DNA from 2 places in the Methylobacterium sp. 092160098-2 genome. Region 1 is predicted to be linked to the other one. Evidence: riboswitches for the same ligand, from Rfam matches in the RefSeq annotation. Region 1 holds a riboswitch; the other holds the start of a gene.
The links. Region 1 has a riboswitch for thiamine pyrophosphate ahead of thiO (glycine oxidase ThiO). Riboswitches for the same ligand answer to the same signal wherever they lie in the genome.

Region 1 (5,938 bases):
ACGGCGCCCGCTCGACGGACGCCTATCTCAACAGCCCGTTCCATACGGTCCACGCCACCGGCGATTGGCTGATCCTCGACCTGTCCAAGACGCCGGACGACGCCTACGCGATCGTTCCGGACCTGAAGGCCGGCGGCTACACCCACTACGTGGTGGCGCCGTTGTTCTTCACGAACGGCACCCAGAACGGCATCACCTTCGCCACGCGGGCCCCTGAGGGGTTCCGGGACGACGACATCGCGATCCTGCGCTTCGTCATGCCGGCGCTGGCGGCCGTGATGGAGATGCGCGTCCTCAACAAGCAGCTCGACCACGTCCTGCGGCTCTATGTCGGCGACGAGCCGCACCGGGCGATCCTGGCCGGCGACATCCGCCGCGGACAGGTGACGCGGATCCGCTCGGCGATCCTGTTCGCCGATATGCGCGACTACACCCGGACCTCCGCCGACATGACGCCCGAGGAGGCCGTCGGCCTGCTCAACGTGTTCTTCGACTGCCTCGTGCCGCCGATCGAGCGAGAGGGCGGCGAGGTCCTGAAGTATCTCGGCGACGGTCTGCTGGCGATCTTCCGGGAGTCCGGTGACGACCTCGGCGGTGCGGCCAAAGGTGCGCTCACGGCGGCCCAGCACGCCCTGGCGGCCCTCGACGAAGCGAACGCCCTGCACCAGTTCCCGGTACCGGTGGCCGCGGGCATCGCGCTCCACCACGGCGAGGCCGCCTACGGCAATGTCGGGTCCGGCTCCCGCCTCGACTTCACGGTGATCGGCCGCGACGTGAACCTCGCGAGCCGCATCGCGCAGCTGAATCGCACCCTCGGCGAGCCGCTGCTGATGTCCAAGCCCTTCGTGGACTTCCTCTGGGGGGATCCGATCCCGCTGGGCGAGCACCGGCTCAACGGGTTCGACGAGCCGATGGCAGTCTTCCGGCCAAAGTTCCTGCGCCCGCGCAAATCCAGCTGAGCCCCTCTCCGATCGCGTCCTCGATCGGCTCTCGGCGTCAGGAAGCCGTCCCACCCGTCCGCCGTGAACCCGGGCTCGCAGCCGATCCGTGCGCCGCTCGGCTCACCACGTCGGCACGAACGGCAGAGTGTAGGGGTTGTGCCGGCAACCCCAGACCGGGTCGATCATCCTCGCCATCACCTCCCGGGCCAAGGCGCCGGCATGTATGGCCACCTCCTTCGGGACATGCCTCCGTTCGAGGATCTTCAGGCAGGCATGTCCGCACGCGCTGTACTGGCCGATATGGTACGCGTTGATGGCGAACTCTTCGAGTATGCCGTATTCGTAGACCCACGGATTCAGGGAAATCCCCTCGCTCGGAAGTTCGAGTGCCAGGCCCGCCTCCGCGTATCGATATCCGTCCGCGAACCGCTTCCTTAACCGGCAGAACCGACTGGCCCCGTGGCGCGCTTCCGCCCGCGCGGGGCGGACGGAGGTCGCGCGCTCGTAGAGCTGCAACACCCTGTCCTCCGGCTCATCGAGGCGCTCCGCGTTCACGGCGGCCATCAGCAGATTGTAATAGACCTCCTCGTCCCATCCGCCCAGCTCTGCTCTTTTCAGAAAGCATTCGAGAGCTTTCCTGTATTCTCCAGCAGCATTATACGTTGTCCCGAGGTACATCGTGTATCGGGCGATCATGTGGGGATCGGTCTCGACCGCCAACGCCTTCTTGAGAACGGCGATATCCCGCGCGTCCGCCGCGGTGTCTCGGTGACGGGCGCCGTCATCACCCCGGCGCATCGCGAGGGGAAGGACCGGTGTCTCGGAGACGCCGGGGCAGCTGAGAAATTCGTGCAGGACGCCCCGGTAGCGCCAGTTTTCCCGGCATCTGACCAACTGGGTGCGCCAGTATCGCGTCTGCTCGTCGATGATCTCGAACCGATAGCCGGGCGCATGCAACTTCGGCATCGTGAAGTCGGCCGGGATGACCAACTCATCATCCGCATCGATGATCAGAGCGTACTGCGCGTGACGCCGCGCGAGTTTCAGGGCCTCGTTCCGATTGAAGGCAAAATCGACCCAGGGGCGCTCGACCAGGGCCCCCGGTATGTCCGCGAGCGCGGCACGGACAATATCCTGTGTTCCATCCGTCGATCCAGTGTCAACGATGATCCAATGATCGATGATCGGACGAACAGAGTCGATGCACCGACGGATCACGTGGGCTTCGTTCTTCACGATCATCGATAAGCAGATCGTGGATTCGCGATTCTTCATCCTGAAGCCGCCCCGTCATGCACTCACGCCTTGAACGCGCAGTCATCACGGCTCCTAGCACCACATCAGCGCATTGACAAAACGACCGATTGCTCCATGATCAATCTGATTGATCGGCGTATTTGCAGCTTTATCGGGGTCAAACTCAGAAATATTTAAACACAATGACCTAAGATCTATAAATCAACCGGGAAGAATTGAATTATTCAACCGGTCGGGGACGATCCATCATCGGGCCGCCCGTGGCCTGCGCACCGAATATTTTCCGCGCAGGATCGGCCGCGTGATCGACCTGGTCCCGCAGCCGATCCCGGGGAGACGGGCCGCGCCGGCCGCCGTTGGCGCACCGCGACCCCAGAGATCGGCATGGGCGTTCGGGCGTTTCAGCCCCTGAGGGTCATCGTGCTGCCGGAGACGCCGAACTCGCGCAGGCGCCTGAGGAATGACATGCCCAGCAGGCTGGTGGACAGGAGCCCGCGCGGGATCACGACCGCATCGACGTCACGCACCGTGATCGATCCGATCTGCACGATCGCGATCCGGATCGGCGCCACGCGAACCGTCCCGTTCGCGGTGTTCCAGACGCGCGTGAAGTCGGACGCAGCGACCTGGATCCCGATCCGCGCGGCGTCCTCCTCGGAGAACGCGCAGGCGCTCGCCCCGGTATCCACCATCATCGGCAGTGAACGGCCGTCCAGCAGAGCGTTGACGAAGAAATGGCCGTTGCGGCCAGCCTGGAGGGCCACACCGGCAGCGGCACGGCCTGCGAGATCCGGCTCCGGCAGCGGTGCGACGGCGAGCGCGACCGGCGCCGCCCGCATGCCATCGCGCACCTTCAGGATGGCCGTGACGCCGAGAAAGCCGAGCATGCAGATCAACAGGATTGTGCGCACGCAAATTCGCCCGTGACGTGGAGTGCCGGCGCCCGGAGAAGGTCCGGGATCCCGGCGATCAGATCCCAGACGCGTGAAGGGATGGTGCGCGCCGCCTATCGCGACCGCTGTCCGCGCGCCGATTCCGGTCCGCTTGGTGTCTGGACTGTCACCGCGACCCGCGGATTGTCACGGGAATGATGCAGGGGCGGCGGCGCGGGGTTGACCGACACAAGCCGTGACGCCACATCTGCGTCTGTTCCAGGGAGATCCCCGGCAAGGGGCTGAGAAACCGCTGGCACGTCCCTTAGGACCTGCGGCGCGGAAATCCTTCGAACCTGATCCGGCTCATACCGGCGTAGGGATTGGACCGCGGCCGCCCGTAAGGCAGGCCACAGCTTCTGGCAGAAGCGCACGGCCCGCTCCCCGCGACGGCAATCCGCGGAGATGCCTGTGCCCTTCGACCGACCTGCCTCACCGATCGGCCGCCGCCGCAATCCCGAGGGCGGCGTCGCGCCCGCCGTCCTGCCGGCGCGGACCGACGTCGCTGTCATCGGCGGCGGGCTGATCGGTCTGTCGATCGCGTGGCGGCTCGCGCGGGCCGGCCGCACGGTGACCGTGCTGGAGCGGGAGACGATCGGCGCCGGGGCGAGCCTCGCGGCCACCGGCATGCTGGCTCCGGCCGCCGAGCACGAGCCCGGCTCGGACCCGCTTCTGCCGCTCGCCCTGGACTCGCTCCGGCTCTGGCCCGGCTTCCGCGACACCCTTGAGGCCGAGTCCGGCCGAACCATCGACTATCGGGCCGACGGCACCCTGGTGCTGGCGGTCGGCCGCGACGAGGTCGAACGCCTGCGCTTCCGCTACGACCTGCAGCGCCGCTCGGGACTCGACGCCACTTGGCTGCCGGGCAGCGAGGTGCGGCGCCTGGAGCCCGGCCTGCGCCCCTCCGTCACCGCCGGGATCCACTGCCCGCTGGACCATCAGGTCGATCCCCGTCTGGTCATGGAGGCCCTCACCGAGGCTTGTCGCCGGGCCGGCGTGATCCTGGCGGAGCGGACCGCCGTCACTACCCTCGACTGGTCGGGCGGCCGCGTGACCGGGATCCGCGCCGGCGACCGCGTCGTCGCCGCGGAGACCGTCATCCTGGCTTCCGGCGCCTGGAGCGGGGAGGGCGGTCTGCTCCTCGACGCGCTCGCCCTTCCGGTCCGTCCGCTGAAAGGCCAGTCCCTGGCGCTGCGCACCACCGCCCGCACCGGCACCCTCGCGCGGATGGTCTGGACCGAGCAGGTCCACATGGCGCCGAAGAGCGACGGCCAGCTCATCGTCGGCGCGACCGTGGAGGATTGCGGCTTCCGGCCTGGCGTTACCGCGGGCGGGCTCTACGCGCTGCTGGAGGGTGCCCGCCGGGTGCTGCCCGGTATCGAGGAGATGGAAGTCGAGGCCGTCTGGAGCGGCTACCGCCCGACCTCGGACGACGACGCGCCGATCCTCGACACCATCGCACCGGGCCTCGTCGCCGCCACGGGGCATCACCGCAACGGCTACCTGCTCGCCCCGGTCACCGCCGAGGCGATCGCCGCGCTGGTGTTGCACGGCGCGCTACCCGAGGTCGCCCGTCCCTTCACCCGCCTGCGCTTCGGCCAGCCGGACGCGCTGAGGGCCTCGGCATGAAGCTCGTCGTCAACGGTGAGCCGCGCGACTGCGCGGCCGAGACGGTGGACGCGCTGTTCCGCCTCGAAGCCACGGAGAGCGGCATCGAGAGCCCGCAGGGCGTCGCCATCGCGCTGAACGGCCGGGTGCTGCGCCGCCGCGACTGGGGGGAAACCCGGATCGCGGAGGGCGACCGCGTCGAGATCGTTCGCGCCATGCAGGGAGGTTGAGCATGGATCAGACCCATACGCCGCTGCGTCCCGAAGGTGGGGATGACAGCCTGACCATCGCCGGCGTGAGCCTGTCGTCGCGACTGTTCATCGGCACCGCCGGCTATCCGACGCAGGCGATCATGCGCGACGCCGTCCAGGCGAGCGGCGCCGACGTGGTCACCGCCTCGATCCGCAGGGTCTCGCTGCAGGGCCACGGCTCGGACACGGTCAAGATCCTGAAGGGCAAGCGCTTCCTGCCGAATACCGCCGGCTGCGAGACGGCCCGCGACGCGATCATGACCGCCGAACTCGCCCGTGAGGCGCTCGACACCAACTGGATCAAGGTCGAGGTGATCGGTGACCGGGAGACGCTCTACCCGGACGTGATGGAGCTGATCGAGGCCTGCCGCCATCTCGTCGATGACGGCTTCGTGGTGCTGCCCTACTGCAACGACGACCCGATCGTATGCCAGCGCCTGGAGGATATCGGCTGCGCCGCCGTGATGCCCATGGGCTCGCTGATCGGGTCCGGGATGGGCATCGCCAACCCGGCCAATCTCGAACTGATCTGCCGCCGGGCGAAGGTGCCGGTCGTGGTCGATGCCGGGATCGGCACCGCCTCGGATGCGGTGATCGCCATGGAACTCGGCGCCGCCGCCTGCCTGATCAACACCGCGGTGGCCAAGGCCGACGATCCCGTGCGCATGGCCCGCGCCATGGGCCGGGCGGTGGAGGCCGGACGCGACGCGTATTGCGCCGGGCGCATTCCCCGCCGCGGCCGGGCCGAGCCATCGAGCCCGCAGCTCGGCCTCGTCGGCTCGTGAGGGCACTGCCGTCGCCGCTGCTCGCGGTGACGGACCGGCACGGGCATCCACGGCCGCTCGCCGAGACGGTGCAGGCGATCCTCGATGGCGGCGGGCGCTGGATCTGGTTCCGGGATCGCGATCTGGAGATGGACGCCCGTCGGCGCCTCGGCGAGGCCGTGGCA
Region 2 (5,938 bases), on a different contig from region 1:
GCGGTTTAAGGGGCCGTTATCGAAGCGTTCGGCGCCCGTTCCCCATCCCGGGCGCCGATACGCCCTAGCGTTGGGCAGGGGGCTGGACGACCGGCGCGCCGAGCACCCGTCGGGCCTCCGCGAGCAGCACGGAATGGCGGGCCGATTGCGGACCTGAATCCGGCGTCTCGCGGCCCAGCCGGGCGATGCGCGACCGGAACAGGCGTCGGCGCAGGCCGAACCAGCCGATGCTCATCAGCAGCGCCTGAAGCACGAGACGGACGGCCTCCGTCCGCTCGCGCTCCTCGGCGACCACCGCCGAGAGCGCCGCCTCGCGGCGAAGGGCAGCCTCCAGCTCCTCCCGGACGGCGGCGCGGGCCGCCTCGTCCTTGCGCGCCGCGTCGAGCTGGATCCGGCATTCCTGCAGCGCGCTGAGCAACAGAAGCTCCTGCGCGGACGCATCCCTCATCAAGGCCTCCTGGGGCGCCCTATCCCGTTCGTCCACGGGTGGCTCCGCCCGATCATCGTCATGGCGGTGCCAAAACAGCCCGCACAGATCCGTGCGCGACGCCATAGCGAGCGCGGCCGCTGGCCGGAAGCCGCCGACCGGATTATTCGGCACGCGGACCGCGACGCAATGGGGAATCGGGGACGTGCAGATTCGGATCGCTCTGGCCTTCGGAGCCATCATGCTGGGAGGCGGCACGGTGATGCCCGCGCCGGCCCGGGTCTATCAGCTCGACACGGTGAATCTGGTCGGCTGCGCCCAGGAAGGCGGCGTCTGCCGGATGCCCTACGCGACCAACGTCTATTACGGCGTGCCCGGCCGGACCAACGGTCGGCCGTTTCCTCAGGGCGGCGCCGTGCCCTGCAACAGCCAGACCTTCGGCGATCCCGCACCGGGCCAGGCGAAGAGCTGCTGGTACGCACCGCGCATCACTGCGGGCGGCTCCGGCGGTGGCGGCTTCGGCGGCGGCGGGTACCGGAGCGACGATTACGACGACCGGCGCGACGCCTATCGCTATGGCCGCGACTACGACCGGCCGCGCGCACGCCGCCCGTACGACGACTATGAGCCTGGGTCGCGCCGCTACAGGGGGGATCCGGACGACTATTGATCTCGATCTGAGAGCGCAGGCAAGGGATCGTATTTGCCCTGTTAACCCCCATCCGGCATCGTCCCGGACCGCGGAGATCGTCTCCGCGGACCCGCGGGTGCGGATGGGGGAGTCGATGAGGGAGAATCGCCGCGGCGTCTTCCGGAAGAACGCCTTCACCTTCGGCGCGGTCCTGCTCGACGGCGGCGAAGTCAGTTGCCTGGTCTGGGACGCGACCGAGGTCGGCGCCCAGATCGAGGTCGACGGCGATCATGTGGTGCCGGACCGCTTCCCGCTCCGCGTGAGCGCCGGCGCCGAGCCGCGCGCGGCGGCCGTTGCATGGCGCCGCAGCCGCCGGATCGGCATCGCCTTCGAGGGCTGAAGCCGCCCGTCTCAGGTCGCCTGCAGGACCGGGCGGGTCCGGGACTCCGACCCCACGAGCCGGCACCAGCGCGGCCGCACGAACAGCAGATCGAGCGCCGTGCCGCGAACCAGCCGCTCCAGGACCAGCGGCAGCAGCACCGCCACGGTCATGACGATGAGGCTTGCAAGTCCGATATCGGCGATGGCTCCGGTGCGCACGAGGATCTCCCGGGTCGCCGCCATGGGTAGCGAAAAGGCAAGATAGATCACGATCGAGCGCTGCCCGCAGGTTCGGACCGCCTCGGCGATCGGGCCCCCGACGCGGCCGAGGAGCGACGCCGCCACCACGATCGCGAGCGCACCGGCGGCGCCGAGGGCGAGGCTCACCAGCGGCAGGCTGGCGAGGGTCGGGTGATTCGGAAGGCCCGACGGAGTCAGCGCGAGCCAACCTTCCACGAACGCCCATGCGGCGAGGCCGCACAGGGCGAGCCGGACCCGGTGCCGGGCCGCGTCCGCGAGGGCGAAGATGCGGCCGGCGAACAGATAGCCGGCGACGAAGAAGACATATCGGGCGCAGAACTCCTCGATGAGGGTCGACTCGCTGCGGATGTCGGCAATCTGCAGCACGGCGGCACCGGCGAGCAGCACGGCGTCGGGCACGCGGCGCAGAGCCTTGGTGACGACCGAGAACACCGCGAGCAGATAGATGAACCACAGCGTCGAGTAGGGTTCGATCAGGGCATGGGCGAGATGCGCCGCGAAGGCCGTGGGGCCGTCATCGCCGACGATCTTGCCGTATCTGGCGGCCGACTGGATCACGAGCCAGAGCAGGTAGAAATAGGCGAAATGGACCACCCGGCGGTCGGAGAACAGGCGCCAGTCGCGGTCGATCACCCGCCCCATGAACAGGCCGGACAGAAGGAAGAAGTCCGGAATCCGGAACGGCTTCGCGAAGGCCACGACCGGATGGAGGAAACCTTCCCCGCCCATGGCGTCGCCGGTGCCCGTGACGGAATGCATCATGACCACCAGGAGGATGCAGATCCCCTTGGCGATATCGACCCAGGCGAGCCGATCACCCGTATCCCCGACCCCGGCCATCGTCCCACCCTCGCGATCGGAGGGATCCTGGACCGGTTTGGGTTGACGGCGATGAACGCGATCGCCGCAACCTGCGGATGTGACGAACGGTCGGTAAACGCCGGCGGTCAGACCTAGCGCCGCGCCGACCGCCGCGCGCGGGTCATACGCGTCGCGGCGTGAAAATCGTCCGGCCGGCCGCGCACCCAGGCGAGGAAGCGGGCTATCTCCGGATCGGTCCGCAGGGCTTCGAGATCGGCCAGGCGCTTGGCGATCTCGGCCTCACTGTAGCGTGCATGGATCGCCGAGTGGCAGATCTGGTGCAGGCGGACGGTACCGCGATGGGTTCCGCCCTTGAGCTTCGGGGTGAGGTGATGGAGGCTGGAGCGAGCGCGATGCGGAATCGGGCGCTCACAGAGCGGGCAGACCGGCTCGGGCCGGCCCTGCGCACCCGGTGCGTCCGGATCCTCGGCGCTCCAGCGCTGCGAGCGCCGTCCGACCACGCGCCCCCCGCTCCTATCCTTGCTGATCGGCCGGCTGCGGGCAGGTCGGACCGACACGCTCTCTGAACATCGCCTCGGCCTCTCGGTCCCGCCCCCCCAGGATGGACGTGTGGTCGCCCGGGATCACGGCGATCCGCGCCCGCGGGCCGGCTGCTGCGGCGAGGCCTTGCGCCAACTTGAGCGGCACCACCGTGTCGTCACGTCCCTGCACGATCAGAACCGGCGCAGTTCCGCCACGGATGCGCGTGTCCGAGCGGTATGTGTCGCGCAGGAGCCAGATGGGGACTAGCGGGACATGCAGCCGCACGGTGTGGATCATCGAGTCGAACGGGGCCTCCAGGTAAAGCCCGATCGTCGGCACCCGTTCGGCGACTGCGACCGCGACGGCCGCCCCCAGCGAATGGCCGTGCAGCAGGATCGGCGCATCGGGCGCCTGTGCCCGCGCGGCGTTCACGGCCGCCAGGCCGTCGCGGATCAGGCCGTCTTCGCTGGGGCTGCCGGTCGAGCCGGGATAGCCGCGATAGGCCACGGTCAGCAGACCCCAGCCGCGCGCCCGCCACGGCTCCGCGGCGAAGCGCTCCGCGTGCGGTTCCGGGCGGGATCCATTGCCGTGGAAACTGACGATGACGCCGCAGCCCGGCCGCGGCGGCCGCCACAGTCCGTGCAGGGTCTCGCCATCCGAGGTCGCGACCGTGATCGTCGCGACCCCGGGCGGCACCGGCCAGGGTGTCGGCGCGCTGAAGGCGCCCGGATAGAGGAAGCGGCGCTGTCCGAGGGCGAGCGCGGCGCAGGCCAACCCGCAGAGCAGGAGCACGGCGAGCAGGAGGCCGGCGAGGAGACGCATGCGATGCGGGGGAGGCCGTGGGGTTGAGAAGCGGATGCGTTCGATCGAACGGTTTTCGGGATGTGTTTTCTAGGGCGCCCGGTCAGCATTGACAAAGCCGTCCGCGCGCCTGAGTCTGGAACCGTTCCGAGGGGAGCCCCGCAGGGGGCTGAGATTGGGCACGCTGCCCTGACCCTTGAACCTGATCCGGCTCATACCGGCGGAGGGACGGGAACCTGCGGTCGCATGTCGCGCGGCCCCATCTCATCTCGGCCATCGCGTGGACCGGACTGCTCCAGCACGAGGAGAGGCCCACGATGAACGCACCCGTTCTCCCCAAGGATGTGAAAGGCAGCCCGGAGACCGTGACCACGGGTCCGGTGACCGGATCGCGCAAGGCCTATGCGAGCCCGGCCGGACGGCCGGACATCCGCGTCCCCTACCGCGAGATCGTCCTCTCCGATCCGAAGGAGGAACCGGTGCGGGTCTACGACCCGTCGGGCCCCTACACCGAGACCGACGCGCGGATCGACCTCAATGCCGGCCTCCCCGGCGTGCGCGAGCCCTGGATCGCGGCTCGCGGCTACGCGGCCGTCGCCCCGCGGGCGGTGAAGCCCGAGGATAACGGCTTCGCGGGCGACAAGCTCGTGGCCCCCTGCCCCGCCGAGCGGACCATCCGCAAGGCGGCCCCGGGCCAGAGGGTGACCCAGTACGAGTTCGCCCGCGCGGGGATCATCACCGAGGAGATGATCTACGTCGCCCATCGCGAGAACGTCTGCCGCGAGAAGATGCTCGCGGGCGCCGAGGCCGCACTCGCCGACGGCCAGAGCTTCGGGGCCTCGGTCCCGCCCTTCATCACCCCCGAATTCGTGCGCGACGAGATCGCCCGCGGCCGGGCGATCATCCCGGCCAACATCAACCACACCGAGCTGGAGCCGATGGCGATCGGCCGGAACTTCTTGGTCAAGATCAACGCCAATATCGGCAACTCGGCCGTGACCTCCTCGGCCGCCGACGAGGTCGAGAAGCTCGTCTGGTCGATCCGCTGGGGCGCCGACACGGTCATGGACCTGTCCACCGGCCGCAACATCCACAACATCCGCTCGTGGATCATCCGGAATAGCCCGGTCCCGATCGGCACGGTGCCGATCTATCAGGCGCTGGAGAAGGTCGGCGGCGACCCGCTCAAGCTCGACTGGGAGGTCTTCAAGGACACGCTGATCGAGCAGGCCGAGCAGGGCATCGACTACTTCACCATCCATGCGGGCGTGCGTCTCGCCCACGTGCCGCTGACCGCCCGGCGCGTCACCGGCATCGTCTCGCGCGGCGGCTCGATCATGGCGCGCTGGTGCCTGGCCGGGCACCGGGAATCGTTCCTCTACGAGCGGTTCGACGAGATCTGCGACATCATGCGGGCCTACGACGTGTCGTTCTCGCTGGGCGACGGCCTGCGCCCGGGCTCGATCGCCGACGCCAACGACGCCGCCCAGTTCGGCGAGCTGGAGACGCTGGGCGAGCTGACCAAGGTCGCCTGGGACAAGGGCTGCCAGGTGATGATCGAGGGCCCCGGCCACGTGCCGATGCACAAGATCAAGGTCAACATGGAGAAGCAGCTGAAGGAGTGCGGCGAGGCGCCGTTCTACACCCTCGGCCCGCTGACCACCGACATCGCCCCCGGCTACGACCATATCACCTCGGGCATCGGCGCCGCGATGATCGGCTGGTTCGGCACCGCGATGCTCTGCTACGTCACCCCGAAGGAGCATCTCGGCCTGCCCGACCGGGACGACGTGAAGACCGGCGTTATCACCTACAAGATCGCCGCCCACGCCGCCGACCTCGCCAAGGGCCACCCGGCCGCGCAGCTGCGCGACGACGCGCTCAGCCGCGCCCGGTTCGACTTCCGCTGGGAGGACCAGTTCAACCTGGGCCTCGATCCGGATACGGCCCGCCGCTACCACGACGAGACCCTGCCGAAAGACGCCCACAAGGTCGCGCATTTCTGCTCGATGTGCGGGCCGAAATTCTGCTCGATGAAGATCACCCAGGATCTGCGCGCCGAGGTGCTGGCGATGGAGGAAGCCGGCGAAGTC

Region 2: another riboswitch for thiamine pyrophosphate. It lies ahead of thiC (phosphomethylpyrimidine synthase ThiC); the one in region 1 lies ahead of thiO (glycine oxidase ThiO).

The regions. Positions count from the first base shown of each region.
Region 1 is NZ_JAQPZJ010000005.1:3,441-9,378, reverse strand. It holds gene PQI07_RS36230 (adenylate/guanylate cyclase domain-containing protein) at 1-959, shown strand, start outside; gene PQI07_RS36225 (glycosyltransferase) at 1,062-2,183, opposite strand; gene PQI07_RS36220 (TIGR02281 family clan AA aspartic protease) at 2,600-3,109, opposite strand; TPP riboswitch at 3,343-3,471, shown strand; gene thiO (glycine oxidase ThiO) at 3,536-4,759, shown strand; gene thiS (sulfur carrier protein ThiS) at 4,756-4,968, shown strand; gene PQI07_RS36205 (thiazole synthase) at 4,971-5,774, shown strand; gene PQI07_RS36200 (thiamine phosphate synthase) at 5,771-5,938, shown strand, end outside.
Region 2 is NZ_JAQPZJ010000001.1:3,510,788-3,516,725, reverse strand. It holds gene PQI07_RS16555 (hypothetical protein) at 65-448, opposite strand; gene PQI07_RS16550 (hypothetical protein) at 633-1,097, shown strand; gene PQI07_RS16545 (hypothetical protein) at 1,213-1,458, shown strand; gene PQI07_RS16540 (acyltransferase family protein) at 1,470-2,540, opposite strand; gene PQI07_RS16535 (HNH endonuclease family protein) at 2,654-3,022, opposite strand; gene PQI07_RS16530 (alpha/beta hydrolase) at 3,036-3,866, opposite strand; TPP riboswitch at 3,986-4,091, shown strand; gene thiC (phosphomethylpyrimidine synthase ThiC) at 4,163-5,938, shown strand, end outside.